3 regions of the Gracilibacillus marinus genome follow, and region 2 is predicted to be linked to each of the others. Evidence: riboswitches for the same ligand, from Rfam matches in the RefSeq annotation. Region 2 holds a riboswitch; each other region holds the start of a gene.
The links. A riboswitch is a leader RNA that binds a small molecule or an ion and turns the genes downstream of it on or off. The one in region 2 is predicted to bind cyclic di-GMP.

Region 1: linked by a shared signal. The riboswitch ahead of ACFOZ1_RS00505 (prepilin-type N-terminal cleavage/methylation domain-containing protein) and the one ahead of ACFOZ1_RS11075 (anti-repressor SinI family protein) in region 2 are both predicted to bind cyclic di-GMP.
Region 3: linked by a shared signal. The riboswitch ahead of ACFOZ1_RS15405 (STAS domain-containing protein) and the one ahead of ACFOZ1_RS11075 (anti-repressor SinI family protein) in region 2 are both predicted to bind cyclic di-GMP.

What each region holds. Positions count from the first base shown of each region.
Region 1 is NZ_JBHSDV010000001.1:86,996-95,550, reverse strand. Features, by position in the region: gene ACFOZ1_RS00530 (PilW family protein) at 1-11, shown strand, start outside; gene ACFOZ1_RS00525 (DUF7305 domain-containing protein) at 21-1,424, shown strand; gene ACFOZ1_RS00520 (GspE/PulE family protein) at 1,486-3,111, shown strand; gene ACFOZ1_RS00515 (type IV pilus twitching motility protein PilT) at 3,127-4,161, shown strand; gene ACFOZ1_RS00510 (type II secretion system F family protein) at 4,181-5,383, shown strand; cyclic di-GMP riboswitch class II at 5,487-5,570, shown strand; gene ACFOZ1_RS00505 (prepilin-type N-terminal cleavage/methylation domain-containing protein) at 5,631-5,966, shown strand; gene ACFOZ1_RS00500 (prepilin peptidase) at 6,279-7,034, shown strand; gene pilM (type IV pilus biogenesis protein PilM) at 7,046-7,960, shown strand; gene ACFOZ1_RS00490 (PilN domain-containing protein) at 7,977-8,513, shown strand; gene pilO (type 4a pilus biogenesis protein PilO) at 8,510-8,555, shown strand, end outside.
Region 2 is NZ_JBHSDV010000003.1:164,312-172,866, reverse strand. Features, by position in the region: gene ACFOZ1_RS11085 (ABC transporter ATP-binding protein) at 1-496, opposite strand, end outside; gene ACFOZ1_RS11080 (NAD(P)/FAD-dependent oxidoreductase) at 1,316-2,524, opposite strand; gene ACFOZ1_RS11075 (anti-repressor SinI family protein) at 2,756-2,890, opposite strand; cyclic di-GMP riboswitch class I at 2,922-3,004, opposite strand; gene ACFOZ1_RS11070 (hypothetical protein) at 3,330-3,518, shown strand; gene ACFOZ1_RS11065 (hypothetical protein) at 3,515-4,504, opposite strand; gene ACFOZ1_RS11060 (LysM peptidoglycan-binding domain-containing protein) at 4,586-5,497, opposite strand; gene hemL (glutamate-1-semialdehyde 2,1-aminomutase) at 5,658-6,950, opposite strand; gene hemB (porphobilinogen synthase) at 6,969-7,940, opposite strand; gene ACFOZ1_RS11045 (uroporphyrinogen-III synthase) at 7,942-8,555, opposite strand, start outside.
Region 3 is NZ_JBHSDV010000006.1:112,619-121,173, reverse strand. Features, by position in the region: gene ACFOZ1_RS15415 (flagellar assembly protein A) at 1-1,254, opposite strand, end outside; gene ACFOZ1_RS15410 (PP2C family protein-serine/threonine phosphatase) at 1,273-2,079, opposite strand; gene ACFOZ1_RS15405 (STAS domain-containing protein) at 2,093-2,404, opposite strand; cyclic di-GMP riboswitch class I at 2,532-2,616, opposite strand; gene ACFOZ1_RS15400 (sodium:solute symporter family protein) at 3,295-4,692, shown strand; gene ACFOZ1_RS15395 (M24 family metallopeptidase) at 4,706-5,806, shown strand; gene ACFOZ1_RS15390 (C40 family peptidase) at 5,973-7,073, opposite strand; gene ACFOZ1_RS15385 (TraR/DksA C4-type zinc finger protein) at 7,784-8,134, opposite strand; partial or broken gene ACFOZ1_RS15380 (AraC family transcriptional regulator) at 8,290-8,555, opposite strand, start outside.

The DNA of each region.
Region 1 (8,555 bases), on a different contig from region 2:
TAAGAGAGTAGGTGATATGAATGAACAAAATGAATAATGAAAAAGGTGCTGCGTTATTATTGGTCCTTCTTGCATTGACTGTGCTTAGTTTGCTCGGGTTAGCTATCGCTGGTACAAGCCTTGCTAACATTAACTTAACAACAGTCGATCGTGAGCAACAAGCAACCTATTATATTGCAGAAGGTGGATTAACATTAGCATTAGCAGAAATCGAAGAACTAGTTATGAATATTGATACTACTTCTGAACAAGCTTTTTATACAGAATTAGAAAACCAAATACAACTTTTAAACAATATAGAGTATGCAAGCTTTGAAAAAAACTTCGATGAACAACCTATAGCCAAAATAAACATACAAAAACTTTCAGCAGAAGACAAAGGTACTTACTTAATTGAAGCAAAAGGAGAAATTGGTAAGCTATCTTATACACTAAATACAACGAAGCAAATCACATGGACTGGTCATGATTCTACTCTTCCACCCATTTATGATAATGCTTTATTATTTGTTAAAGAAAGTGTGCATATAAGTGGTGGAACTTTTCTAACTGGAGATATATACCTTGATTCAACTAAACCTAATACTTTTGTGATAGGTGAAAGTGGCGGTGTTAAAAATGGCTCCATTTACGTTCCACAAGAGGGCATTAATAATGTATTAAGTTATCCAGTTGGACAATACGGAGAGCCTCTTCCTCCTATTAAAGAAATGGAAAAAAGTTTTTATTGGGAGAAATATGATCAGTTAATAGAGAGTTTCCCCTCATTCCCATCTGCTCCATTTGCTGAGAATGAAACAATTGGAGATCAATATAATCGGTATAAAATTATAGAAAACCACAACTTTGAAGCTACTAGTTGGCAAGCTCAAAATTATGTATTGAGTCTTGATAATGATATTGCCTTCAATAATTTCAATGTAGGTCAGAATATTTATATTGATACAAATAATCAAGATAGGAATATTATCGTAAATAATATGAATCTTTCAAATACTCACATTACCATTCTTGGTAGTGGAACAGTGAACTTTTATGTGGAAAATAAATTAAATTTTTCTAATGCTTATTCAACTATCAATAATAATGGTGATATATCTAAAGTGAACTTTTATGTAAAAGGTGAAAATAATGAAGTGAATATTAGCCAAGCTACACAAGTATATGGATCTATTTTTGCAAAAAATGCGAACTTCAATTTTAATTCTGGTGGAGGATTTCAAGGGTTTATTGTTACTGGAGGAAATACAGTAAATTTCACGGATGGTACTTACTCCAATCTATTCTTAATCGCTCCGAATGCAGATGTGAATTTAGCCAGTGGAGCTAATATTAAGGGTACTCTTGTCATTAATAAATTTAATGGATTTAATGGCGGTACATTAACATACCAAGAGAAAGATTTATCCAAATTCCCTTTTTAAAACCTTTACAGGAACTATTTATGCATAATTAATTATCATATCTATCAATGGGAGGTAAATCATGGCACTCAGACAAAAGAAAAAATTAGGTGATGTCTTAAAAGAACATAAGCTCATCACAGAAGAAGAAATTTTAACCGCATTACAAAACAAACAGACCAAACAAAAACTTGGAGATGCGCTTGTAGAGCAAGGATTTATTACAGAAAAGCAACTAATGGAAGTATTAGAAATTCATTTATCAATCCAAAGTGTTTCCTTATATAACTTCCCTGTTAATGTTCAATTAGTTGAGATTGTAGATAAACAATTTGCACGAGATAACATTCTCATACCAATTCAGAAGCACGAAAATATTTTGACAGTTGCGATGAATGATCCATTAGATTATTATGCGATTGACTTTTTGGAACTATCTACAGGATTTATTATCAAGCCTGTCATTGCAACGAAAGACGATATACTTCAAGCAATAAATAAATACTACGATTTAGATAGTAATTTTGATCAAACGGATTCTGTTGATGAGGAAGCACCAGCCATTCGTGTGTTAGACCAAATTCTTCAAACAGGTGTGACACTAAAAGCAAGTGATATTCATATTGATCCATTTGAAACGAAAGTCTCTGTCAGATATAGAGTCGATGGTACGTTACGAACTGAAAAAACGTTACCTAAAAATATGTTGAATGCACTAGTTGCTCGTGTGAAAATATTGTCTAATTTGAATATAACAGAGACTCGTCTACCACAAGATGGTCGGATTCGTGTCATGATTGATGCCAAACCTGTTGATTTACGTATTTCGACATTACCCGCATCATTCGGGGAGAAAATCGTTATTCGTATATTAGATTTAACTAATATTTTTAAAACACTAAAAGAACTTGATTTCTCTGACGATACATTAAATAAGTATGCACAAGTCATCAAAAAGCCTTCTGGACTTATCTTACTAACAGGTCCTACAGGCTCCGGTAAATCGACCACATTATATGGTTCGATTAATGAGTTGAATACAGAAGACGTGAACATTATTACAATCGAAGACCCTGTCGAATATCAATTAGAAGGGATTAACCAAGTACAAGTAAATAGTACTGTTGGACTTACCTTTGCTGCAGGGTTACGCTCTATTTTGAGACAAGATCCTAACATCATTATGGTCGGAGAAATTCGAGATAGGGAAACAGCAGAAATCGCCATCCGTGCCTCCTTAACTGGTCACTTAGTATTTAGTACGCTACACACAAATAGCGCGATTGCTGCTATTCCAAGATTGTTTGACATGCAAGTCGAGCCATACTTAGTCGTTTCTGCATTATCTGCTATTATGGCACAACGTCTAGTAAAGAAAATATGTCCAGATTGTAAACAAGAACGCCCTGTCACCTCTTTAGAACAAGACATCTTATCACGACACGGGATTACTGTAGACCATCTTTATGAAGGTGTAGGCTGTAGTTCTTGCCGTCAAACCGGCTACAGAGGTCGAATCGCCATTCATGAGTTATTAATCGTTGATGATATGATTAAAAAAATGATGATGAATAATCAAGATATCTCTCTTATTCGCGATTATTTAAAAGAGAACAAGATGTGTTTCTTATTAGATGATGGCCTGCAAAAAGTAGCGAATGGTATCACAACAATTGAAGAAGTGTTGCGTGTTGCAACAGAAGAATAGGTAGGTTTGATTCAAATGATGCATATTGAACAATTACTCACACAAGCATTTGACCAAAAAGCGTCAGATATTCATTTAACAGTCGGTTCTGCTCCCATCTTCCGGATTGATGGGCAATTAAAGCCATTTGGTAGCACACTACTCATGCCAGAAGATACCGAAAGTATGGCAAAAGTAATTTTAAACGAGACAATGTGGACAAAGCTTCACAATGATAGAGAAGTAGATTTATCTTATAGTATCAAAGGTGTATCAAGATTTCGAATGAACATTTTTTTTCAAAGAAATTGTATTTCACTCGCTATAAGAACGATTCCGACATCGATTCCAACAATTGATCAACTGGACCTACCTGATGTTACGAAGACAATTGCCACATTACAACAAGGGTTAGTCTTAGTAACAGGCCCTACAGGTTCCGGTAAAAGTACAACACTTGCTGCGATGATTGACTATATGAACAAAACAATGAATCGTCACATTATTACGCTAGAAGATCCAATTGAATATTTACACCAACATAATCAATCTATTATAGATCAGAGAGAAGTAGGGTTCGACACAACTAATTTCCAAAATGGCTTAAGAGCATGTTTGCGACAAGACCCTGATGTGATATTAGTTGGAGAAATGCGTGACTTAGAAACCATCTCTACTGCAATCACAGCAGCAGAAACAGGACACCTTGTTTTGGGAACATTGCATACAACGAGTGCATCTACAACGATGAACCGTATTATCGATGTTTTCCCGTCACATCAAAAAGACCAAATTCGTGTGCAATTAGCAAGTGTATTAGAAGCAATTATCTCACAGCGACTGTTCCCACTTGCCAACCAACCAGGGAGAGTTGCTGCAACAGAAATATTACTGAATACACCTGCAGTCAAAAACTTAATTCGAAGTGAAAAAATGCACCAAATCCCTAACATTATGCAAACATCTCGAGAACAAGGTATGCACACAATGTCAATGGATATAAAGAATTTATTAAAAAAGGGCTATATCACAGATAAACACGCTGCTCCATATGTAATGGAGTCGCTCTAAATGAACGGTGGTGAACGAAATGAAGTATTTCACTTATCAAGCAAAAACAATGGAAGGTAAAGTGAAAAAAGGAAAAATCACTAGTGAGAATGAAGGAGATGCATTACGTCAGCTAAAAGCAACTGGATTAACTGTTTTTGCAATACGTGAGCTTAACCCATTCTTATACAAAGAAATATATATCGGTAATCCAATTAAAAACAAAGACTTTGTGATTTTTTTACGCCAATTCGCAACATTGATTGATGCTGGGATTACGCTTGTGGAATCTGTTGCTGTATTAGAAGAGCAGACAGAAAGTAAACCACTAAAAAAAGCACTGCAACAAATTAAAGCATCGTTAGAGGAAGGTGTTCCTTTGTCCGTTGCTTTAGAAGAATTCCCCAAACTTTTCCCTGAATTATTAGTAAGTATGGTTCACGCAGGAGAAGTAAGTGGTAATTTGGACGAAATTATTGATCGGATGGCAACATATTATGAGAAGCAATATATTTTGAAACAAAAAATCAAAACAGCCCTCACTTATCCGATTGTAATTGGAATTGTTGCTGTTGTGATTACTATTTTCTTACTAGCTGTTATTGTGCCAATATTTACAGATATGTTTCTCTCATTTGGACAAGACATCCCCGCATATACACAGATGGTGTTAAACATTAGTAGTTTTGTACAAACCTATTGGTGGGTACTTGTTCTTGCCGTTCTACTCCTAATTGTCATTTATAAAGTACTAGAAAGAAATGAAGAGACTGCTTACTACTTAGATGTCGCCAAATTAAAAATACCAATACTAGGTAAATTTATTCAGAAATCTCTATTAGCTAGAATGACACAAACATTAAGTTCACTTATTAATAGTTCTGTTCCCATTTTGCAAGCTGTTAGTATTACGGAACGTGTACTCTCAAACCGTGTTATCAAGCGAACATTGCATGAGAGTAAAGAAGCGTTAGAACGTGGGGAATCACTTGCTAAACCGATGAGTGAACACTGGGTATTCCCAAGACTTATCACACAGATGATTACAGTCGGAGAAAGAACAGGTGCTGTTGACGAAATGTTAAAGAAAGTGTCTCAATTTTATGAACAAGAATTAGAAGAAGCATCTGATAAATTAAAATCACTCATTGAACCAATCATGATAATATTCCTATCTTTTGTAGTTGGTGGGATTGTCTTATCTATCGTTATCCCTATGTTCAGCCTTTTTGAAAGTATATAATTTAAGAAAAATCAGTCAGTAAATATTTACTAGATTATGGTATAAAAATCACAAAAAATAATAGACACAATCGATTTTTATAGTATAATAGTAGTTAAGTAAATATGTGTATAGGAGCGATGAGAGTTTATCTGTATATGGGCACTTGGATAAACTAGAGCGAGTAGTGCAACCGACTGACAACATAGAATAACTTCTTTGCTGTGAGTCTTTTTTTATGAAAAAATAATAAAAAGGAGGAATAAAAATGACTCAAAAATTTAAGAAACTATTAAAGAACGAAAAAGGTTTTACACTAGTAGAATTACTAGCAGTTATCGTAATCTTAGGTATTATTTTGGCAATTGCGATCCCGGCGATTGGGAATATTATTGAAAATTCCAAAACAAGTGCTACTGAAGCAGAAAATGAGCTAATTCTTGATGCAGCTAGATTGGCGGATATTGATGAAGCTGTAGGTGATGATGATGAGATTACTGTTGGTGAATTAATAGATGGTGGGTATCTTACTGACAAAGAGTTAACATCAGAGGACAGTAGAAAAATAGTTAAAGATGAAAATGGTAACTTTACATTTGAATAAAAACTATTAAGTAGAATTTTAAGGATATATAGTTAATATTAACTACATCTACACTAGCAAGCCCATAACTAAATAAGAATAACAAGAATCCGAACAAACTAGATAAAGCGGAGGTAAAATACGTAGACTCCTGTGGGAACAGCACGAGCCGAAGATCCACTGTGTGAAGTGTTTTTCTTCACACAGTTAGCTGAGGCCGTGCCCACGGAAAGCGAAGTATTTTACCGAAGCGGTGTATATACTCAGACTATCATGTTCGGATTTTTTCTATCTAGTCACTAGCTTGCTTTAAACCATATATAGGAGATTAAAATGGAATTATATTATCAAATCATTTTCTTTATTTTCGGTAGTGTATTCGGTTCTTTTTTTAATGTTGTTGGGATTCGTGTGCCTGAAAGTAAGTTATTTGCATCGAATAGATCACAATGCCCCAAATGCGGAAAACAATTGCACTGGTACGAACTCGTTCCAATTGTTTCGTATGTCATACAACTAGGTCGTTGCAAAGGATGTCGCACGAAAATATCTCCCATTTACCCATCGATAGAACTATTTACAGCAATCCTATTTTCGCTTAGTTACACACACTTCGGATGGAGCATAGAACTAATTATTGCATTATTACTAGTGTCCCTTTCGTCGATTCTAATTGTGACAGACCTTCGTTATATGCTAATTCCAAATAAAATCCTACTATTCTTTTTGCCATTTTTTATTGTTTTACGAATCCTATCGCCACTTGATCCATGGTGGTCCTCCCTTATTGGTGCAATCATCGGCTTTGTGCTTATCTCACTGATTATTCTAGTAAGTAAAGGCGGAATGGGTGGAGGCGATTTGAAGTTATTCGTCTTAGTCGGTTTTATTGTAGGATATGAGCAGTTACTACTAGTATTTTTACTATCTACGTTACTTGGTACATTGTTCTCAGGCGTTTTATTACTAACGAAAAAGGTGAATAGAAAAAGCGCTATTCCATTCGGCCCATACATTTGTATCGCAACACTTATCACATATTTTTACGGTACGGATATCATTAACTGGTATATTACTTCATTTTTCTAAGGATGATTTCAATGAATTTTCTAAAAAAAGATCGCATTAATCTCGTTATCCATGAATCTACTATTAGGTATCTGATTCACTCTGGAACAACGATTGTTGACTATGGTGAGCTACCATTAGAACAAGGTATCATAGATGATGGTGTAATTGTTAAGCAAGATGCATTACAGAATCAGTTACTTACACTTGTTCAACAAAAAAAATGGAAAAACAAACATGTCGCGATATGTGTTCCAGATGCTTTTGTTACCATCCGTGAGGAAAAAATCCCTGCACAACTAAATCGTGAAGAAACAAAACAATATATTTTACTAGAAGCAAGAGATAACATTCGCTTACCTATCCAAAATCCATTAATTGATTTTGCAGATTTAGAAGAAGGGCCTGAGGATGGCTTTAGGAAAGTACTGTTATTTGCCTTTCCTAAAGACAAATTACAAAGCTATGTTGATGTATTTGAACATGTTCATTTAAAAGTAGCTATCGCTGATGTATCCTTCTTATCACATTATCGTGTATTCCATCAACTTCAATTAACAAAGGAACATCAACACCTTTTACTTATTCAATGGGGAATGCATCATTTAGTATTAACAGTATTCAATAAAGAGATACCAATATTTAACCGTCATATTCATATTGGCCATCAACGTCAAGCAATGGATTCAGATGCGTTATTACAAGAGTCGATTGAAGATCAATTATTAACCATCGACCGTTTTATTGATTTTTATCGCTACTCTATTATGAATGATACCGCACAAGTCACAGACGTACTTTTGGTCGGGGATCATCCAAAACGCCAAACATTGCAACAAATAATCCAAGAACGATTGAATATCCCGATACATCAATTATCCTTACCTAATGATTTAGCGTCCTATTATAGTGATGTATACGGCCTAACTCTTCGAAAAAAAATGTAATGAAGGGGACTACCTCATGATTGAGATTAATTTTACGGAGAAGAAAAAAACAGATGTCTCTATCTATCTCATTATTGCGATTGCACTCGTCGTTAGCCTTGGGATTGGTTTCTTCTTTTATGCCTACCAATCGATAATGGAATCAAAAAGTGAGACATTATTAGCAGAAAAAACAACAAATGATCGTACATTAGAAGATTTAAATCACTATCTTGTAACAGACCAACAAATAAAAACATTAGAAAAACAAATTGAGCAGTTACGAACCAATGTATTTCCTACTACTTTCATTTTACAGGATACAAAAGCAAGCTTGCCAAACGAAAATAGTACATTATTGTCTTTTAACTTTAAAAAGACGGAAGGCATTACAATGGAACTACAGCTAGAATCGTATCAACATATTGCGGAATTTAGCCGTGCACTGACAAATAAAGCATATATCGAACAATTGCAATTAGATGAAGTGATACGAAGTGGAGAGAACTATGTTGCAACCTTTTCATTTAAACTAGTAGAAGATTCTTTACCGGAAGAAGTTGATATGAAATGACGATTACATGGTCACATAAAAAAACATTTATCTTAGTTGTTA
Region 2 (8,555 bases):
CTAGTTGTTCTGTATCTTCATCTAATGCAGATGTCGGTTCATCTAATAAATACACATTTGCATTCATTAATATCACTCTTCCAAATGCGATACGTTGTTTTTCACCACCTGAGAGTTGATTCGCATCTTCGTCCAATCCTTTATGTAACTGGAGCTTTTTTAATAATTCTTCAAGTACCATGTCCTCTACTATATCTTTTCCAGAAAAGGTTAGGCCTATTGTTAAATTACTCCTTATATCTCCTTCAAACATAATAGGTTCTTGTCCTAACATGACTACTTCTTTTCGTAATTCAATTGGAGAATAATCTAATAGATTTTTGTTGTAATACATTATTTCTCCATGATCAGGAGTGAGCATATTATTTAACATTTTTAAAATGGTGGATTTACCACTACCACTTTCTCCAAATAAGCAAGTAATTTTTCCTTCTTTTATTTCCAGTTGTTCAATTGATACAATATCTTTATACTGTAGATTGTGAATTGTAAACATATTAGTACTCCTTTCTCTATCTTAGTATATAATATTTTAAATAAAACATGTAAAGGATAATTAGACAAAAGAGTTCTTTCATTACAAAAATCCAAACAATTCGAATCTATTTATCGAATCGTTTGGATTATATATGTGCTAGAAGAAAAAATGATTTGGTTATCTGAAGTTTTTGTGTGTGCTATGCAACCGCTCCGGCTTGTCCGTTTCCCTTTCCGTGGGTTTTCCCCTAAGCTAACTTTTTTAGCAAAGGGCGCTAAAAAAGTGGATTTTAGGAGAAAAACATCCCACAGGAGTAGAAACGGACACTTACACTTTTTGATACTCTACACTTAAAGTAATCATAAAAATGTTGACTTTATTTCATATCGCCAATGATTTTGTCTTTTGATTATGTAGTATGATGAGCAATAGCTATAACAATCAAAAATATAAGCACTTGCAAACGCTACATAACTTCACTGAGCGTAGGCGCACACTCCCACTCCTATGAGATTCTTTTTCTTCTCAGATCCACTTTTCTTAGCGGTTTGCGCTTGAGAAAGTGAGCTGAAGGAAAAAGCCCATGGAAAGGGGAGTGGGCAAGCCAGAGCCGGATAACACACACTCATTACTAATTAGAGTAGTACCGTTTCATCTTTTTTTGCGAAACAATACATATTGCATCATTCGTGTTTTGTATGAAGAACAATAGTTATATTGAATTAGCGAAAATCTCTCTTATCTTCTAGTTTTCTTGATACAAATACGTATGCAATTGTACTAAAAAAAGTGATAAGTAAATAACAGAATGTTTTTTTCATTTTAGCTACCTCCTCATTAAAATGGACGGAATTTCCCTTTCTTTAAAACAAGACTTGGTCCACCTAGCATAAATAAGTATCGATCATCAATGACATTTTTCATCATTTTTGCTTGTAAACCGTATAATTTGTGGCCATCAAATATGGTTCCCATTGCTTCTGAACCACCTAATGATGCAACCGTTCCTTTATTATCAAATTTAAATTCTCTTAATGTTCCACCAAACACAAGCGTTCGTATATTATGTGCACATACATCTGCCTCTTGTATCGCAATTTGAGCAGTTGGAGGGTATGGTCTTCCAGTTTCTTTGTTCATTACCCATGCACAATCACCTAGTATAAAAACATTGTCATAATTAGGTGCACGAAGGGTAGAATCCACATTTACTTTTCCTTTTGTCAATTCAAAGCCTGATTCACCAACAATACGATTGGCTTGTACACCACCTGTCCAAACAATTGTTCCTGCTTTAATTTCTTCTTTTTCTTCCCCAACGATTACTGCATCTTTCTTCACTTCTTTTATCATTGTTTTCGTACGAATATCGATGCCACGATCTGTTAAGGAATGTACAGCATATGCGATTAATTCTTCATCAAATCCTGGCAACACAGTCTCTGCAGCCTCAATATTTATTATTTTCACTCGATTACGAGGAATATCATATTTCTTACACAATTGCGGTATTCTTTCTGCAAGTTCACCAACAAATTCAATTCCAGTAAATCCTGCACCACCTACTATAATTGTTAATAAATCATCGGATGGATTTTCTTCTGTTTTATAACGTGAAAATTGATATTCAATATGGTCACGAATCATTCGACTTTTGTCCACTGACTGAATAGAAAATGCATGTTCTTCCATCCCTTGAATACCAAATGTTGCTTTTTCAAATCCTAATCCAATTACTAAATAATCATATTCCAACATACTATTAGATAATTCGACTTGCTTATCATCTGGATGAATTTTTACAACCGAGTCATGAACAATATTGACCCTTCTAGGATTAATCACATCTGTAATCATGATCCTAGATCTATTCACATCAATCGTGCCCGCAGCGACTTCATGAAGCCATGTTGTTTGATAATGATAATTGTGTTTATTGACTAGTGTAATCTCTGCTTCTTCTGGTGCAAATTGTTGAGTTAATCGCTTCGTTGTCATCATACCTGCATATCCTGCACCTAATACAACAATACGTGGTGTTGTCATAAACTGTCATCCTTTCGTCACACTTATTTTCTACCTTAGATAGTTTTCGATGAAACTACATACAATATGTATCTCATTATAATTAGTATAGCAAAAAATAAGCGTTTTCGCGAAAGATAGCTTGTGGATGGTTAATTCGTGAAGTCACCTAGTTTCTGCGCACTGAAGCTTTACAAAACAAAAGCGGAAGTTTCCGTTAATAAACAGTCTCTTCCGCTTTTGTTTTGTGGATTAAGCATGGATTTCTTTCGTTGCGGGCTTTTTCTTTTCAATAAACTCTCTAATTTGCTCCACACTTATTCCTGCATTCTTTGCTTCTAGTAGTAAATACACCCATTCGTAATCGACTTGATTCATTTGCGACATCACTTATTCCCCCTAAAATACAAATTGTATTTCAGGCAGCTCAGCCATCCGTAAAAAATATACGGATCTGTAACTTTGCGTCCCTATCTCACAATAGGTTTGCCATTATCTGAAATGTACGTATATGCTTTCCTGCATATTTAATCGTCATTTAAGTTTAGTAAATACACCTACGTAACAATCGGATGACAATATAAAGCATTTGTTTCTTGAATACAATACTTTCAATTCAAGATGTTCTACTCATTTATATATATTCGACATCTATTGTTCATATCCTTTTTATTTTCAAAAAAATTTCAAGTTTATTCTTAGGTGTATTGTACTTAAGACTATTTTACCATTTGCAATTACTAAATGTAAATAAATATGAACATTATTTTACTTTTTGCATACACTATATTACATATTAAGAGAATTTTTCATTAGGAGTGATGATATGGGCCGATATTATCGTTATCGTTTACCACCATGGGCACGAGACTGTATTGTTGTATGTGAACGTTGCACAATGCCAATTGTTATTTTTCAAAGTTTTCGTACGATATTCATTCCTACAACATTTGATGTCATCTTATTAGGAATACTTATTGGTATCTTTATTGCATTTCAATTAGAATGGTTCTAATCCTCTTCTTGATTCACTTGTAATCTTGGAAACATATATGTTTGTAATTGATTTGCGAATAGTAATTGTCGAAATGCTTGCTCCAATCCTTTCGACATTTGTATTTCCAATCTCATTGATTGATGCACATAATTCTCTAGTAAATAAATGTAGGAGTCAATATTTAATAATTGTAGTTGTAATTCACATTTTTCTCTATCATCTAACTGAATATATTGTTGATATATTGTTAATCCTTCCACTATCTTTTTCATATCACAATCATGATAACGAAATGCATGCTTTAAATAAAAACAAATATCATGAATCGGAGTAGCTATTCTTGCATATTCCCAATTAAAAAAATATAAGTGATCATCCAACATTACATAATGTGAAGGATTAAGATTATTATGACACAGTACTATTTTTCGTTGACTTGTTTCCTGACTTAATCCCTTATATACATCATTCCATTTTTCAAATTGTTCTATGATCCATTCTATATCACGATAATGCATACACGCTTGCAATTCAAATGGTGACATAAAACGTTTCGCTTCGAAGAACTTAATGTATTCCAATAGTTCTTCTTTTTTTTGTTTTCGATCAAATGACTGGTAATTAAATGTATTCTCATTATTATCCACATATTGAGTCGTACTACCGTGCAATTTGCCAATCGCATGAAAAAAAGAAGCACTCTCATCAATAATATGTTCTGTCCGATTACTTTCAACCCAAGGATGAACAAATAAAACAGTTTGATTTAGGATATAATATGGTTCTTTGTCTTTCGTTAAGATGAGTGGAACAAATCCATATATTTGATGTGTACATATATAATTGTAGACAGCATGCCAGTGACCAATATGATCTATTGTTAGTTTACTTATTTTCAAACCATATATTGTGGTGTTCGTAGTTATTTTATATACGCGATCTGTAATCTTATCTATTTGGATTGGGTTTATATTATAGGCTTCCCAAACCTTTTCCCATTGCAAAGTGCATTACCTCCTTTTCTTACATATTAAAAAAAGAAAAATCCCAAATTACGGGATCTTAGTAAAGTCTTATATGCTTATTCATTCGTCGTGTATTGGTATATATATAATTTGACCTTGTGAAATATCTTCATCTTCTAGTGCATTTGTACGCATGATTTGTCTCGGGGTCACATTATATTTCTCTGCGATCACATCTAATTGATCAGTAGGTTGCACAATATACAATTTGACACGAGAATAAGACGTCTCTTCTTCTTCAGAAAAAATATTCAACAAATAAGAGGCTTCTTCTACTTCTGTCCTACCTTGGACATGAAGTCTTTCTTCTTTCTTTTCTTCCTGTTCTTCTACTTCTTCCATTATTTCCTCTATATTCTCTTCTAACTCCTTGTGCTCTGCCAGGTCTCGTTCTATATCTCTTTCTAAAACAACGACATTATCATTGGCTTGTTCTTCATTTTCTTTTAATTCATCATCCTCTACAATGATTTCAAATTGTTCAGTGTCTGATTCTTCTAGCTCTTCTATCACATCATTAAATCGAGTTAGCTCATTTTGTTGTTCTTGTTCTATAACTATATCTTCTTGTTTTAAGCCATGAATAGAAACCACTGCTTCTAAACATAATGCCTGTGGGGACAAAATTGTATAATCAAAATGATCCACATCAATGGAGATATTTTCTGTTACATCCACTCTTTCTAATGGAATCGTAATATCCATTAGAAATTTATGAAAGAATTCACACACTTCTTCGGATAAGCTCTCCACATGTTCCACTCTCGCACCATCCGGAAGATCGATTTCACTTGCCACATCATTTCTTACATACTCACCTTTTAACTCCATTACTCCCCGTATAGATACTGTATCACTCAGCTCTTGCACGGATAAGACAGGTTCTAGTCCAATCCCTAACATTTCTTTGAGTGGATGTGCTTCTTCAAATGTTATTGTTTCATTCAACGTAAATGTATAAGCTTCTTGCAACATAGTTCCCCCTTTCATTCTGTTCAAACGAACTAGCATTCCATAAAAATATATGTATGTGTATATATAAATATGCGCCCCCTTTATGAAATGAAGAACAATTAGGAATAAATAAAAAAATCGACCTGTACCTATAAAGTAGATACAAATCGATGATTAATTATTTCTTAGCTATTGTCTCAAATGCCTTATTTACTGCATCAATTGTTTTGTCAATATCCTCATCACTATGTGCAGTAGATAAGAATAATCCTTCGAATTGAGATGGTGGTAAGAAAACACCTTGTTCTGCCATCAAACGATAGTACTGTGCAAACATTTCTGTATCAGATGCTTGAGATGTTTCATAATTGTTTACAGGCTCATTCGTGAAAAATACACCAACCATGGAACCAGCACGATTAATATGTAATGGAATTTGATATAAATCAGCCGCATTGCGATAGCCTGCCACTAAACGATCCACTTTTTCATTGATTTTTTCGTATGCTTCTTTCGTCATTTGTTTCAATGTTTCTAAACCTGCAGTCATTGCAAGAGGATTTCCTGATAATGTACCAGCTTGATAGATATCCCCAACTGGTGCAATTCTTTCCATAATTTCGCGTTTTCCACCATATGCCCCTACCGGAAGTCCACCACCGATCACTTTACCTAAACAAGTTAAATCTGGAATCACACCGAAATGTCCTTGTGCACAATTGTAACCGACACGAAAACCAGTCATTACTTCATCAAAAATGAGTAGACTACCATATTCTGTCGTAATTGTTCTTAAAGATTGTAAGAAATCACTCTGCGGTGGTACAACTCCCATATTTCCTGATACAGGCTCTACAATAATTGCAGCAATATCCGAACCATATTGTTCAAACGCATACTTCACACTATCTATATCATTGTACGGTACAGTAATCGTATGTTTCGCAACACTTTCAGGCACTCCAGGGCTATCAGGTAATCCGAGTGTTGCGACACCTGAACCTGCTTTTATTAACAAAGAATCTCCATGTCCATGATAATTTCCTTCAAATTTTAAAATTTTATTACGTCCAGTATACCCTCTCGCAAGTCGTAATGCACTCATCGTCGCTTCTGTACCTGAATTCACCATGCGAACCATTTCAATTGAAGGAACGCGATCAATAACAAGTTGCGCTAACTCTGATTCAAGAAGTGTTGGTGCACCAAAACTTGTTCCTTTTTCAACTACTTCTTTTAATTTTGACACAACATGATCATTCGCATGTCCTAAAATAAGTGGACCCCAACTTAAAACATAATCAATATATTCATTTCCATCAATATCATATATTTTTGATCCCTTTCCGTGTTCCATAAAAATTGGGTTCATTCCAACAGACTTGAATGCACGAACAGGAGAATTCACTCCCCCTGGAAGAAGTTGTACAGACTCTTTATATGCATCGATTGATTTCTGATATGACACCACATTCATTCCTCCCGATCATTATTGTTGTAACCATCTTGCAACATCTTTAGCAAAATAAGTGATAATAATATCTGCACCTGCGCGTTTCATGCTAGTTAGTTTCTCTAATACTACTGCTTTTTCATCAATCCACCCATTTAAACTAGCTGCTTTGACCATGGAATATTCTCCACTTACATTATAAGCAACAACAGGGACAGGATGCTGATTCTTCACCTCACGAATGATGTCCATATAGGATAATGCTGGTTTTACAATTAAAAAGTCCGCACCTTCTTCGATATCAGATTTTGCTTCACGTAATGCTTCTAATCTATTTGCAGGATCCATTTGATAAGTCTTACGATCGCCAAATTGAGGTGTACTATCTGCTGCATCACGGAATGGTCCATAGAAGCTAGACGCATATTTAACAGCATAGGACATTACTGGAATACGAGTAAAACCAGCTTCATCTAATCCTTCGCGTATCTCTTTGACAAAGCCATCCATCATGTTAGATGGTGCAATAATATCCGCACCGGCCTGCGCTTGCGTGACTGCTGTCTTCACATGTAATGGTAATGATTGATCATTATCAACGTCATTATCTTTAATGACACCACAGTGACCATGTGACGTATACTCACATAAACAAGTATCTGCAATAACTAATAAATCATTTGTTTGACTTTTTATTTGTCGAATGGCTTGTTGTACAATTCCATTTTCATCATATGCACCTGAACCTACTTCATCTTTTTCTTTTGGAATCCCGAAAAGTAATACGGATGGGATACCTAATTGAAGTAATTCCTCAATTTCTTGATTTAAATAATCTAAAGAAATCTGAAATACACCTGGCATTGATTTTACTTCATTTCTAATATTTTCTCCTTCTACAATAAACAATGGGTAAACTAGATCATTCACTTTCAGTTCTGTTTCTCTAATCAAATTTCGCATTGTAGCAGAATTTCTTAATCTTCGATGACGTTTAAATGTTGTCATTCTACACACCTTCCTCTACATACTTTTTTGCACACTCCACCATTTCTTCCATTGTATATTTTTTCGGATATGTAACTTTTTTAAAACCACATTCCAATAAACTAGTTGCTGTAGTTTCACCTATTGCTATACATAAGCATGTTTCTTTCAACTTGTTTAAATACATATTCTTAGCTAATTGAACACATGCATGGACAGTAGATGGACTTGTAAAAAAACAAATATCTATACCAGTCTTTAAATGGCTATTAAGTAGCCGTTCACTCTCTTTATTTTCAATCGTACGATAAATTTTCAATTGGGTAAATGGTACACTGTATTTTGTTAGCAATGAAGGGATTTCTTCACGTGCACTTTCCCCACTAACAATCGTTACATTTATTGATGTTCCATATCTCTGTACAAATTCTTCAACCATGACAGATCCTTGAAAAATAGATGGTTGAAAATCGACTTTGTATCCTAAATTGAGAAGTGCTTTCGTTGTTTTTTCACCTACAGAAGCAATCAAATGGGGTACTTCTATTCCCAACTTCTTAATATCCTGATTAAAAAAGCGTACTGTATTTGCACTAGTGAAGAAAAGCCATTGCTGCTTACTCAATTCCATATATT
Region 3 (8,555 bases), on a different contig from region 2:
TTCTGAATTGGCAACAGATTGATATAAGTATAAATCTCCACCTGCTTCCACTATCATATTCTCTTCCACTTCTCCCCGTATTTCTACATCACCACTAAACCTAATATTCCCACTAGCAAGATTCACATTGCCTTCATGGATTAATTTGGACAAAATAGATGCCCTTACAATTTTCCCTCTTTTTTCAATCACTGGTCTACCTGACTCTGTTGCAATAAGTTTATCTTCAATAAAATCTACACCAATGCCTGGTAATACGCGTAAAGCCTTGCCTTTTTTATTTTGAATTGCCTCACCGAGTACACTTATTCCTGGAATTCCTTCAATCGGCGGATGAATGATTGCTAGAATTGTCCCAATATCCACATTCGGTATATTATTTACCTCTTTGAAATTCACATTCCCTTGCTCATCTTCTACTAATCCTTTGTCACTATCCATCTCTATTTTTACTTCTAATTCCCCGTCCATGCCATGTTCCGGTTCTTTTCCAATTGCTACAACAAATCGTCCATACTCTTTTGCTTCCATTGCATGTTGGATTGCTTTTTCATTAATTCCTGTTGTAATATGTTGTTGCTCTAATTCTTCGATAATCATTTCTCTTGTTAAATGGTTTGATACGATTTTCTCTTGATATAAAAAAATCTCAATATGGTCATTTGGTGGAACATCTTTTAATTTTTGATGAATGGTTTCCGCAGGCTGTAATTCAAGAACTGCTTCTAATTGGTCTTTAGCGATTGTTATTTTCCAACTCATTGGTTTTTCTATCATTTCTTCAAATTCTAATTTGTACGTGTCTTCCTCATTTAAGACGATATTCTTTTTGTTTATTAATTGATGATTGCGATAGAAGGTAATATCTCCATTTATTGTTGCTGTAGGATAAGCATTTACTTTGCTTTTTACGAATAGTTGGTTATCTTTAATCCAAGCTGTCCCAATCTCTGTATGTTTCCAGACATCTTCCGTCTGATTGATTTGTTCGATTTCCGCATATTCTTCCTCTCTGGATTCTTCAATTGCTTTGTCGACTAAATCTTCTAAACTATCTATTTGTCCAACCTTATCTTTTCCATCATCGTTTTTGGATAATTTCACTATCGCTTCTTTCTTTCCGATACCAATAATGCCACTTTTCTCGAATTGTAATACTTCTACATTTACTTCATTTTGTTGTGCGTTCATCAACTCTAAGCCGCGCGACACTGCTTCTTCAATAGATTTCCCCTTCGAGATTAGTTGTCTCAAAACAAGCTACCTCCTATCTTACTCACAATCTAGTTCTTCCTTTACCTTTAAAATTATTAATGTAATATCATCTTTTTGTAGTTCCCCATTCGTAAATTCTCCAATTCGTTTTAAGACGGCTTTTTCTATTTGGTCTGACTGTAATTGACAGTTACGCTCTAGTAGCTCCACTAACCTCTCCATCTTAAAAGCCTCACCATGCTCATTTAATGTATCTGTAATACCATCTGTATAAAAAAAGACGATATCCTCATCTAATAAATCGATGGTAAACTGTTTATAAGTAGATGTTGCAAGACCACCAATCATAATCCCGTTAATAAAGGGAATATCTTTCCGTACTTTATTTTTTGTAATTACAATTGGTAAATTGTGACCCGCACTCGCATATGTCAATGTATGGTTGACTGGATCATAATCTGCACATAATAATGTAACAAATGACCCTAAAGTTCTTAAGTCTTGAAACATAAATTCGTTCATTGCTTTTAATGTCTCACTAGGCGAAAAAAAGTGTTCTACACTACTTCTAAACACACCTCTAGTTAAAATCATTAACATCGCAGCTGGTATGCCTTTTCCCATTACATCTCCTATTACGATACGAATATGTCCATTCGGAAGTTCAATAAAATCAAAATAATCACCACCGACTAATCGTGCTGGAATAGAAACACCCGTAATTTCACCTGATTTGATAATTGGCTTTGTTGCATTTAATAATTTCATTTGAATATTTCTTGCTTGTTTCATTTCTCGAGCTAATGTTTTATTTAATTGATTAGGCTCTCTGTTCTCACTGTATTGTATGTGTTGGTGAAACAAAAAGATCATCCTTTCACATGACTGATAATATTTGATACACACCTAATGTTTCTAATGTATCTACTACTACTTCTTTCCCACCAGCTATCGTCAATTTACTATCGTTTTCATTTGCTTGATGAATCAGATGAATAAACAAACCGACACCTGTGGAATCTATAAAGTCAACTTGCTCGATATCTAGAATGATCTCTTTTATCGTTGCAGGAATTATATACACATCATGCGATATTTCACTGATAGTGGAGTAATCTAATATTCCTTGTAACGTAATTCTTCTTGTTTGTGCATAATCAGAAAGCGATACATGTAAACTCTCTGTCATCGTATATGCTTACTCCTTCTCATTAGGACTTTTGTCTTAAAATTCATGTTATGATATTTTAAAAAAATCCACCTCAAATTAAGGTGGATTGTAACTGTATATCATGTAAAACGTTACCTTTCCTACCATTGGTAACCCGGCGATCATAGTCATACGACTTTAGACCCGTGGCTTTGCGTCCTTATCTTTCAATAAGTTTGCCATTATCAATTAGTAGCAATAAAGTGATGAATCGACTATTTTAATCCATCTATTTTTCTACTGCTTCACATTTGATATAACTATATGGATAAATTTCACTTGAATATAGTAAAAAAGTTTCATTTTCTGTTATTGTAAGTGATTACTTGTAGTTAGTCAATACACCTTAAAAAAATTTACATTTCGATTAAATATACTTTTTTTCACATAGCTATTGATTTCTTACAAGTAAATCTTTCAACCAATCTCTCATAATCACGCATATATTGTTGCATATTGTCGGATTATTCCGTTATGACAAACAAAAGTATATGGAGACGCATATATGGGAGAATAAACGTATATATGTATTCAAATGGCGGTTGAGTGTGTAATCACATCCATGATAAAGTAATATAGTTGGCTTTTTTTAAAGCAACAACATTTTTTTATGTGACAAGAATAGATGGCATATTGTTGACTGAGTATTTTTCTTTATTAATAGAATAAGATGAATCATCTTTATATAATCAAACAACTTCTAAAAAAAACGATACACAATCGTTTTTTATTTTGCGTTCGAGCACTAACATATTCTTTTTTATAATAAGATATAATTATTTTGTTTGTTTATCTTCATATTTCTTCTGTATGTAATCTATTCTAGTCATTATAAACAATACAATAAAACAGCAGGAGTGACTGAAAACATGGAATTACAATCAAATCCTCAATTATTATGGTTTATTGGGATTTATGCCATTCTTATGGTAAGTGTAGGTATATACATGTCAAAAAAAGTATCGAATAGTGCTGATTTTATACTAGCAGGAAAAAGTTTAGGTCCTATAGTATTAATGGGTACATTACTTGCAACATGGACAGGTAGTGGGAGTATCTCAGGTGGTGAAACCTCTGTAGCGTATAGCTTCGGAATTATCCCTTCCCTTTTGTTGATGATACCTACAGTGATAGGTATTTTTATCTTGTATATTATTGCACCTAAAATTAGAGCGTTTGGAAAATATACTATTTCAGGCATACTTGAAGCAAAATATGGTTCTACAGCAAGAAATATCGCGAGTGTAATTGTCATCTTAGCATATGTTGGAATTGTATCTTATCAAATGACAGGACTTGGATTTATTTTAAATATTACAACAGGGATGAGTGTTGAATTAGGAACAATTATAGCAGCAATTCTCATTATATTCCTTGCGATGATTGGTGGGTTAAGATCTGTATCTCAAACAGATGCAATCAGCGGATTCTTAATGGTCGGTGGTCTGTTAATAACAGTACCTATTATCATATCTGTTGCAGGAGGTTGGGATACCATTGTATCAAATGTCCCTGAATCCCATCTTACATCAACAGGTGGTTTGACAACAATCCAATTAATGGGGTATTTAATTCCTTCTTTATTCTTATTGTTAAGTGATCAAAATATGTATCAACGTCTAGCAGCATCCAATAGTGATCGTTCATCAAAGAAAGCTGCAATTAGTTGGTTAATTGTTATGTTATTAATATCACCAGCTATTTCGATTATTGCATTCACATCACGTTCGTTATTTCCTGATATCGATCCCGGTATGGCACTAATGGCAACAACTACTGCACTACCTTTAGGAGTTGGTGGGATTTTACTTGCTGCAGCTGCTGCATTTATCATCACAACAGGCAATTCATATTTATTGTCAGCAGCAACAAATATGACGTATGATGTGTATGGAAAATATATCAATAAACACCCCTCTGATAAACAACAATTACTGATGACCAAAGTATTTATTGTTGTGCTTGGGGTTATCTCTTTTCTATTGATTAGTTTCTTCCCAACAGTATTGGAAGTACAAATGTATTCCTATACTGTGTATGGAGCAGGAATCACACCAGCAATTTTAGCTGTATTCTTCTGGAAACGCGTGACAGCAATTGGAGGAATTTCTTCGATGATTGCAGGAGTAATCACTACATTAGTGTGGGAATTAGTATTACAAACACCATTTGAGATAAATAGTTCTGTTATCTCTGTACCTGTTGCAATCATTGTATTAATTATTGTCTCATTAATAACACAAAAACATTCAAACGTGCAATCATAAGGAGTGTTATACCATGAATCAACGTTTACACAATTTAACCAATTGGTTATCAGACGAAGAAATCGCAGTCGCATTCGTGAATTCAACAGAAAATGTTTTTTATCTATCTAATTTCTATACAGATCCTCATGAACGTTTAATGGGAATTTTTATATGTGAAGGAATAAAACCATTTTTCGTATTACCACAAATGGAAGTCAATCAATTGAAAGATGCTGGATGGTCAAATGACATCATTGGTTATCAAGACCATGAGGATCCATGGGAAAAAATCAACCAAAAATTAGCATCTAGTAAGGTGTTATCTAACGCTACTGTAACGTTCGAAACAGAGTTTTTAACATATAAACGTGCACAAGCATTTTTAAACAACTTTGAGCAACCTACTATTATTCCATTGGAAGATAAGTTAAACCAGATGCGCGTAGTAAAAGAAGATGAAGAACTAGAAATTATCAAACGTGCTGCTGAAATGGCGGATTATGGAGTTAGCGTTGGGATAGAGGCATTAAAAGAAGGCATTACAGAAATGGAAGTACTTGCGACAATTGAGTTCGAATTAAAGAAGAAAGGTATTCGAGAAATGTCCTTCTCCACAATGGTATTATTCGGTGAAAAATCAGGAGATCCACATGGCAATCCTGGAACTCGAACATTACAAAAAGGAGATATGGTTCTTTTTGACTTAGGTGTCGTGTTAGATGGATATTGTTCAGATATTACGAGAACTGTTGCATTCCAATCTGTAAGTGATGAACAAAGAAAAATGTATGAGACAGTTCTTCAAGCACAATTAGCCTCACTTGAAATTAGTAAGCCTGGAACTCGAATTGGCGAACTTGATTTAGCTGCTAGAAATGTCATTACAGAAGCAGATTTCGGCGAATATTTCCCGCATCGAATCGGACACGGTATGGGTATTAATGTTCATGAATTCCCATCGATGAGCCATTTAAATGAAGATCACTTAAAAATCGGCATGGTCTACACTATTGAACCAGGTATTTATATCCCAAATGTAGGTGGCGTAAGAATTGAAGATGATGTCTATATCACAAAAGATGGACACGAGACACTAACCAAATTTCCAAAAGAATTAATGATTGTTGGTTAATTGTTAATAGAGAATAAAGGACATGTACATTTTGCTATAGTACATGTCTTTTTCTTATTTCTTCAATTATTTCCTAGGCAATAATTGTCGATATTTGTAGTTATATGCACCAAAAAACGAACGATGCGTGATATCGTTCGTTTTTAATTTATACTTATTTATTTTATTAGTAAAATCGTTTGAAGCTAGAGAAATGCTTTTTCCAATATGAGTGATCTAGACTTACTACTTCTACTCCATTTGAACCAGCATGAATAAATTGATTATCCCCAATATAAATGCCTAAATGAGAAATACCTTCTTTATATGTTCCTTCAAAAAATACTAAATCGCCTACTTTAGGATTGTTTACATAGAATGAACGATCATAATATCCCGCACTGGAAAAACGACCGATTTTCTTTCCTGCTTGGTTATAGACATAATGTATGTATCCACTGCAATCAAAGCCTTCTGGTGTATTACCACCCCATACATAGCTTGTTCCAACTAAACTTTTTGCTACATCAATTAACTTCTTCACATCATAATCAACAGAAGATGGTTCTTCATTTACTGTATTATTTGAATTAGATGGTGGTGTTGTCGTAACAGAATTATTAGAAGTGACCTTTAATTTCTGTCCAACATAAATCATATCAGAACTTAAATTATTCCATTTCTTCAAATTAGCCACTGACACTTTATACTTTGAACCAATACGAGATAGTGTATCACCTGCTTTTACTGTATAGACAGTTGTGTTCGTTGTTTGCTCATTCGTTGATGGTGTTGTGGAATTAGTATTAGAACTTGTCGAATTATTTGTTGTATTACTAGTTGTAGATTGTTTTACCGTTAATACATTTCCCGGAAAAATTAATGTTGTCTCTAATTTATTCCATTTCATCAAGTCAGCTAGTGATACTTTATGTTTATAAGCAATTCCACTTAATGTATCGCCACTTTTTACAGTATATTTTGTCGATGTAGTCGTCGTTGTTGGTTTTTTATCACTAGTTTGCGTTGTTGGCTGTTTAGTTGAACTTGTCGAATTGTTAGAAGTCCGTTCTGTAATTAGTACTTGATTTGGATAAATAATATCTGATTTTAGTTTATTCATCTCTTTTAATACTTGTACACTTACATTATACTCTTGCGCTATTTTCCACAATGAATCTCCGCTTTTTACTTTATGTGTTGATGCAAAAGCGTCATCAGCAAACATAACAGATGAAGCAATCGCTGCTCCCAATGTAACAGACATCATTACTTTCTTGTTCGCCATTCTACTCCCACTCTCCTATTATTCTTTTATCATATTATTTAGTTTTTAAGAAAGCTTTCTAAACTAGGCTAGGACATTTAGCAGTCATTTTTGTTGCAATATGTACAATATTACCTTAAAAAACTTTCTTATAAACTCACATTTAGTCATATTATAATACTATATGGAGAAAAATGATAGATACATTGTGGTTATGTTGTAGAAATTTAACATTTCTTTTTTCTCACTTATCATGACTTACTATCAAATAACTTAATAGATTAATAGGAGAATGTATCATGCGTAGGACAAAAGAGTTCTTTAATACGAAAATAATCCAAACGATTCGAAGTTATTTATCGAATCGTTTGGATGTTGACTTTATTTCATATCGCCTATGATTTTGTCTATTGACTATGGAGCATGATGAACAATAGCTATAACAATTCAAAATATAAGCACTTACAAACATTGTAGAACTTCATAGAGCGAAGGTGCCCACTCCTATGGGGTCCTTTTTCCTGAAAATCCACTTTTTCAAGTGGTTTGTGCTGGGAAAAGTTAGCTGAAGGAAAGAAGAGTGGGCAAGCTGAAGCAGGGAATATACACATCATTCAATTCACAATGAATAATTAGAGTAGTGGCATATCATTTTTTCATTGCTAAACCATAAATACGGCATCATTTGCACTTTGTATGAAGAACAATAATTATATCTCTTCCACTTTTGCCTATTTACTTTTAGACGCATGATTAATACAAAATCTAGTCGTTGGTAATGCAAGCAAGCGTTCTTCATCAATTTCTTTTCCACACTCTACACAATAAGCATATGTACCTTCATCAATTGCTTCAAGTGCTCGATTGATTTCTTCTAACTCTTGTTCACGATAGGAATCTAATGTCAAATCGCGTTCCCTCTCATATAATTCTGTTCCAATATCTGCTGGATGATTATTAAATGGGGTTAATTCCCCGGCTTCTTCACTAAATACTTCCACTACTTCTTCTGTTTGTTGAATGATTTCTTGCTTTCTATCTTCAAGCATTTGTTGACATTTTTCGATTGTCTCTTTGTTCATTATTCTGCCTCCTTAGTTGATTACGGTACAATTGTCCGCAATTCACAAGATATCTTCGCACATACTTGATATCTACTTTATTTATACCCAATGTCATGATGATAAAACATCGCGATAAGCGGAGAAACAGAACATCGCATACGTACATCAACATATTACGTCTGTGTTTTACGATAAGCAGTTGCTGTCATATCCATTGTTTTCTTAAATGCTTTTGAAAATACGAGTGCATCTTTATAGCCACATGATTCAGCTATTTGTTCTACTGTAAGATTTGTTATTTTTAATAATTCAGAAGCTCTCGTCATCCGAAATTTTGTTAGATATTCTTGAATCGTCATCCCTGTTGATTGTTGGAAAATAGATGATAAATAACTTCGATTTAAATTGACATATGTCGCCATATCTTGAACCTTAATTG